Regions from separate parts of the Levilactobacillus muriae genome, predicted to be linked through region 2. Evidence: predicted binding sites of a transcription regulator. Region 2 holds the regulator's gene; the other holds the start of a gene.

What was found. Region 2 encodes LexA, which represses DNA repair genes until DNA is damaged. Its sites were predicted from a motif close to CNAACANNTGTTNG; they were not measured.
Region 1: ACKTSF_RS13010 (ATP-dependent DNA helicase) is a predicted target of LexA. The motif match lies at 1,446-1,459, and genes of this name have one in related genera.

The regions. Positions count from the first base shown of each region.
Region 1 is NZ_BAAFRU010000026.1:16,372-19,800, reverse strand. It holds gene ACKTSF_RS13010 (ATP-dependent DNA helicase) at 1-1,392, opposite strand, end outside; gene ACKTSF_RS13005 (PTS sugar transporter) at 1,543-1,809, shown strand; gene ACKTSF_RS13000 (hypothetical protein) at 1,875-2,078, shown strand; gene ACKTSF_RS12995 (LacI family DNA-binding transcriptional regulator) at 2,358-3,326, opposite strand; gene ACKTSF_RS12990 (HAD family hydrolase) at 3,329-3,429, opposite strand, start outside.
Region 2 is NZ_BAAFRU010000002.1:173,896-177,324, forward strand. It holds gene ACKTSF_RS01950 (hypothetical protein) at 1-383, opposite strand, end outside; gene ACKTSF_RS01955 (nucleoside 2-deoxyribosyltransferase) at 602-1,042, shown strand; gene lexA (transcriptional repressor LexA) at 1,262-1,891, opposite strand; gene ACKTSF_RS01965 (DUF896 domain-containing protein) at 2,367-2,618, shown strand; gene ACKTSF_RS01970 (YneF family protein) at 2,717-2,944, shown strand; gene ACKTSF_RS01975 (ABC transporter ATP-binding protein) at 3,078-3,429, shown strand, end outside.

The sequences.
Region 1 (3,429 bases), on a different contig from region 2:
CCAATCGTGGATAGCTTCAACCAGGCGAGACAAGTCGTGGTTGAAGTCTTCTGGTGGTGTGAGAAAGGTGCTGTCGGTCTGGCCGTCTTGAAGCAGCGGCGCCACGATGTCGTCGAAGGTCGCCCGCAGATCCTGCAGTCGGCGTCGTAACTTTGGTGTGGCTTGCTTGAGGTCGCGGCTCTGCTCAACCAGGCGGTCTAGCGGTCGACTGGTAAGTTCCGCGGAATACATTTCCCGGGAACGGTTGACCAGGTTGTGGGCTTCGTCAATTAGGAAGAAATTGTCTGGATCCTCGGCGGTAAAGAAGCGTTGGAGGTGGACTTGAGGGTCGAAGAGGTAGTTGTAATCGCCAATGACGATATCACAAAGGAGACTCGCGTCCAGTTGAAATTCAAACGGATCGAGCATGTGTTTGCGGGCATAGTCTTCAATGACGGGTCGTGTGAGCTGGTCATTGTGGTCGATAAGATCGAGAAGAGCTGGTTTTAACCGGTCGTAATAGCCCAACATATAGGGGTTCTCATCAGGCTGCAGGTCGGCTTCTTCCGGGAATTGAATCTTCTCCTTGGCCGTGAGCGTGATACTTTTGAGCTTGAGGCCCTGACTTGCCATGAGGCTGACGGCCTCCTCAGCCACGGTTCGGGTGCTCTGTTTGGCGGTTAGGTAGAAGATGCGTTGGATAATGCCCTCACCGATGGCTTTGATCGTCGGAAATAGGGTGGAAATCGTCTTCCCAGTTCCGGTCGGGGATTCGGCAAAGAGCCGCTTATTGGTGAGAATTGTCTTGTAGACGGCGACGGCGAGCTCGCGTTGGCCTGGACGGTAATGGCCGAAGGGAAACGTGAGCTGCTGGATGGTTGGGTCGCGGCGTTCACGTAGATCTGAGCGAAACTTCAGCCAGGTGATGTACTCGGCAATAACCTTATCAAAAAATTCTTTGGCGGCTTGACGACTGATCACTTGGTCCGTCTGGGTCGTTGTCTCCGTGTTGGTCTGGAAATAAGTAAGGGTTAACGTGACTTCATCGAGGTCAGTTTCTTTTTGCATCAGTAGGTAGGCGTAGAGCTTGACCTGGCCCCAGTAAAGCGTCAGGGTGTTCTTGCTGAGTTGGTCAAAGACAGTCTCAGACGTTTTAATCTCTTCGATACTGGCACCATCGTCGGTCAACGTGACGCCATCCGCGCGGCCGTGAAGCAGGTAGTCGACGCCGTTTAAAGTTAAATTCAGATCGAGATAGTATTCTTTTTGATAATTCTCTCCGCGCTGTTTTTGCAGGCGACGGTGGATGCGCGCACCCAGGAGCGCTGTGTTCTGACTATTGCTGGTGCTCCCTAGATCCCCGGTTCGCAAGGTAAATTCAACTAATTCACGAACCCCCAGTTTAATTGACATGCGCTTATTGCCTCCATTTCTGGCAATAAGCATACCATACTTTTAGCTGACTTTGAACGCGTGTTCGTGGACTAGTTTTACTTTGTGAAATAATGTGAAAAGTCTTGGCTTTCAATATGTAATCGCTTACAATAGAAGGAAGAGGTGATCATGATGAAGACAATTGGATTTCCATTATTTGAAGAGATGCCAACCGTTGATGAAGCCCCAGCGTTACAGAAAATTTGCCAGAAGCATGATGGTAAAGCCAAAATTAAGGTCCGCGATCTTGAGATCGATCCAAGTCAACACGAAGAAGTTGCCGAGCTGACAGGCTACGCGGGCCATTATGTTCAGATAGTTGCGGAGGGCCCGGATGAAGCGCTACTGGCCGGTGCAATTCACCAACAATTGGCAGCTGATAAGTATTGTTACTAGTCGCTTGACGACGGCTAACAGATTCGCTAAGCTCAGGTTAAACAGAAACTCAAGGAGACTTAGCGGTGAGCGAAGAACAGATAGCACGACTATGTGAAATTTCCCCCAAGTACGGATTACATTTGGCACATAAAGGATTAATTATCACCAAGGTAAACGACCAGCCAACGGAACTGGACACGACCAAGTACATGCCGGATCAGTTCATTGATTTATTAACACAGATTATTGGGACTAATATGAAGGCCGATTTGTGGGATTGGAAATAGTAAAAGAGTGCGCCAAGGAGCGGTTAGACAGTGAGCATTAACGTCAATAAGCAAAAAATTCCGGGTTTGGATTATTTGCTTATTGGGGTTAAGCGCAGCTGTCTGCTCCTTGGCGCACGTTTCGGCTATATAGGGTTAGAAAGCAACCCGTGAGCATTAACCCCATAAGGAGAAAAATCCCGGGTTTGGATTATTCTTCTTATGGGGTTAAGCGCAGCTAGCTGTCTGCTGTCCCACGTTTCGGCTATATAAAATTAATGATAAAGGATCTGGGAAAGCTTATCCCAGGTCCTTATTTGATTCTACTTCAGACGGAACGATAAGGTGAGAGGCAATCGCAATTTTTCCCTGCTGGCCAGTGACTGCCAAATCGAATGCCTTGGCCCCAACCTCATTGAAATGATGATCTATGGTTGGTAGCCGTAATACTTCGCCAGATAGCTGATGCTCCTGGCCAATGAGATAGGGTGGTTGCTGGTTGTGTTCGTGATAGGCACGCAACAAACCAACAGCGTTATCATCGCCATTAGTCAGAATGGCATCGGGTTTAAGATGATGCGCGATATAATACTCACCAGATCGGTGGGCGTCAGCTGGTGTTGTCACATCGGTACGCATTAGTTCAGGTTCGGGGGCTTGATGGAAGATGGACTGATAACTGGTAACCATAGCTTGGCAAGTGGCACTTACCGCAACCGGTCGGCTAGCGAGTAGTCCGATTTGATGAAATCCTCGTTGTTTTAATAAATTAAATGCTGCTTGATAGGTCGTTAAACGTTCTGCATAAGCTGCGGGAATGGGACAGTCATGCGGATTCTCGCAGACAACAATGGTCCCATACTGACGATACCGGTTGAGTGCAGTCAAGGGTAAGCCATGCGATGTAAAGATGAGCGCATCATAAGCCCTTTGCCGCAAGTCCTGTAGGTATTGGAGTTCTAGAGTTACATTATATTTGGAGGGTAGCAGGACGACACGATAATTGGTAGCGAAGGCGGCACGCATGATACCGTGAACGAGTTGCGTGAAATAGGGATGATCAGAGTTCGGCAGGACTACCCCAACGTTGAAAGTCTTGCCACGACTGAGGTCACGGGCAACGGCATTGGGAACGTAATCCAGTTGATTGATGACTTTTTGAATCGCAACACGGGTCTCGTCCGAGACGTAATTTTGATGATTGATGACGCGTGATACAGTTGAAATTGAATAACCTGATAATTGGGCAATATCTCGAATATTGGTCATAATCATTCGCCTCGTAAATAATATTGAATGGCATAGGCCACACCGTCTTCGGCATTGGTCGTGGTCACCCAAACACCCTGGCGTTTAATTTCCGGAGTAGCGT
Region 2 (3,429 bases):
TGTTTCAAATCACTGTTGGTGACTGTCAGTGTGTAGGTCTTGCTAGACTTGTCAAAGGTGACGTCCCCCAACTTTGTTAGAGCCTTGGCCAATTGCTGCTTGACGCTCTGCTCGTTGTCAGCCTGGGTCACACCACTTGAACTGGCGGAAAAGGCCTGCCCGGACTGCGAACTGATCTGACTCTGCTTAGCGGTCTGACTCGCCGGCGCGTTGTCCTGGGACCAATAGGGCAGCTTCCAAATGGCGAAGACAGTTCCCAACAGGGCCAGCGTCATTAGAATGATCGAGCCAATCTTTGAGTCGCCGTGTTGAATTGCTGTGGCGAGTGAAAACGCCGCAATTATTGTAATTAGACCGCCCATAATGGCAAATCCAAGAATCATGTTGAATCCCCCCAATTTCTGTTGCTTTCAGTATAGCATGAAATAATTATATCGTGAAAGGGGTTACCTGAAACCGTTAAACTCGAATAATATTAATGAATTTATTAAATTAGGGACCCACAACGATTTATAACCGAATATTAATTAAAATAGTGTCGCCAAAAGTTAGCATTTCCGGTATAATATAAATTACATAAGACAGAAATGAGGAGATTAGTGTGACGAACGTTTATTTAGCAGGACCATTCTTTGATGATGAGCAGATTTCGCGGATTGAACGGGTGGAACGCGCCTTAACCGCTAACCCCCGTGTTACAAACTTTTTCAGCCCTCGAAAGAGTGAAATTCCTGGATTGACACTAGGTACACCTGAATGGGCAACACAAACGTTCCAGATGGACGTGACCCAGATCGACCAAGCAGATGTCGTGGTCGGCATGGTTGACTTTGTTGATGATCAGGTGGATTCTGGGACGGTTTTCGAAATTGGCTATGCCTTTCACAGTAAGAAGCCAGTTGTCATCCTTCACGAAAAGGATACAACGTTGAACTTGATGATTGCGGAAGGACTGCACGCCTATGTTCAGGAAGCCGAGGCCCTAGCTGCTTACGACTTCTCGACGTTACCTGAAAGCCATTATCACGGTAAAGTCATCTAAAACGCGCACAATTAACTTGGGCAGTCAAAAAACGAGTCTGGGGTTTTATCCCAGGCTCGTTTTTTGACTGCCCAAAGCTATACTGCTGAAAGGTGGGGCAGAAGGCAGATTCCTGCGCTTAACCCCATAAGGAGAATAGTCCAAACCCGGAATTTTCTCCTTATGACGTCAGTGCTCAACATATAAACGCCTTCTGTCCCACTCTTTTCAAGCTAATTTTTAGTGAACGTCATCGCGGAACAGACCAACGACCTTACCTAAAATACTGACATTGTTGAGAATGATTGGTGCCATGGTGTCATTTTCCGGTTGAAGTCGGAAGTGATCCGCTTCCTTGAAGAAACGCTTGCACGTTGCCTCGTTTTCTTCCGTCATGGCGATCACGATATCGCCATTGTCAGCGTTTTGCTGCCGCCGGACGATGACTTGGTCACCATTAAGGATACCAATGTTGATCATACTTTCGCCCCGGATGGTCAACATGAAGAGTTGATCGTCATCCCGTTCGAATTCTGGAGGAACTGGGAAGTAGTCGGTCGCTTCCTGAACAGCTAGGATGGGTTCCCCAGCTGTAACAGTGCCCAATACGGGAATCCGAGTCTGTTGTTCGTGGACGCCCAATTCTTCTAAACCGGCAGGCGTGACTTCCAAAGCTCGTGGTTTCGTTGGGTCCTTCGTCAGCAGGCCCTTCTTTTCTAGGCGGGCGATGTGGCCATGCACTGTAGAGGTTGAGGAGAGAGAGACGGCTTCGCCAATCTCACGGACAGTCGGCGGATACCCTTTTTCGTTGACCCGTTCCCAAATGAAGCGTAGGACGGCTAACTGTTTACTTTCAGAAGCTTTACTCATTTTTCTGCCACCTCGTTCGTCATTCGTAGTATAGTTTAACCATAGTGTAGCATAGGTTTCCAGCGTTTTCAAACAGATGTTCGGGTAAATTAAGTCATTAATCTGTTTGCTGCAACATGCGCAAAATGTTTTGCCGCCATAGTTGAGCCGTAAACGTTGTCAACCTGGGGTTTTGACCTGATTAGTTGCTGATAACCTCACAGCGAACAGAGGTGCTGGCGGGCACTAATTATTTTGTGTTGTGTCAATTCCTCTTCTAGACTAAGTGATGAAATCCTAAATTTTCACGGATTATGTCCCGATAATTGAAATTTGAAATTAACCCTGATATGATAGGGCTTGTCTTGAAATGGCGGCGGTCGTGTGCGCCGAAGTTTCAGTTGGAATGTGACGTGGGAATTAAGCAATCGTTCGGTCTAAAATCGCGGATGCGTAATCACCCAAATTCAAAATTAAAGGTAAAGGAGGATTATTCATGGCTGAAGAAACGATGGACACCTTATTAGTTCGCATCAACGAACTGGCTCACAAAGCCAAAACAAGTGAAGGCCTCACCCCTGCCGAAACGACGGAACGGGCAACCTTACGAAAGAAGTACCTGAAATTATTTCGGGCCAGCTTTAAGAGCCAGGTCGAAATGATGCAGGTTTACGATAAAAGTGGTAAGGAAGTTACGCCGGAGAAGGTCCGTGATATCCAACGTGAGAAGGGTTTACGGGACAATTAATTGCGAGGGCGAGTCTTTTTAATGGATTCGCTCTTTTATTTTGCGTTAAGTTTGTGTAAAATTGTAAACTGAATGACTTTATAAAGGAGGGGAATACCTTGTCAACTTGGATCTGGATCATTATCGTCATCGTCGTCGGCCTTGGCTGTGCTGCTGGAGGCTTCTTCGGTGCTCGTAAGTACATGGAAAACTATCTGAAAGACAATCCGCCAATTAACGAAGATCAACTGCGTGCTATGATGTTGCAAATGGGACAAAAACCATCTCAACGAAAGTTACATCAAATGATGAATGCGATGCAACAACAATCACACGACAAAAAGTAGATCTGGTTTTACTGACGACTCGCTTCCAGTTTCCATGGGGGCGAGTTTTTTTGTTTGCTTTTTTATTTAATTTCTGTAAAATTAGAAAGTCTGTTACAATTTAATCATATTTTAATTTTAAGGAGGGATGTTCGTGAGTATTTTTCGTAAATTGGCCTGGTATTTCCGTCTAGAGTGGCGTACGTACCTGGTCGGCGTCGTTGGATTGATCTTAACGGCCATCATTGCTATTATTCCGCCACGAATCATTGGGAACATGGTTGACGGCATTCACGGGCAGACTATGACTGGGCGACTCTTGGCCATCGACTTGGGCTTGGTTACCCTGGCAGCGTTGGGTCAGTATGCCACACGCTATATGTGGCGCAATGCCATCTGGGGGGGCGCTGCTCACCTGGAACAACTTTTGCGGAATCGGCTGTTCAGCCACTTTATGGTGATGGACCGCGAATTCTACCAGCATTACCGGACCGGTGATCTGATGG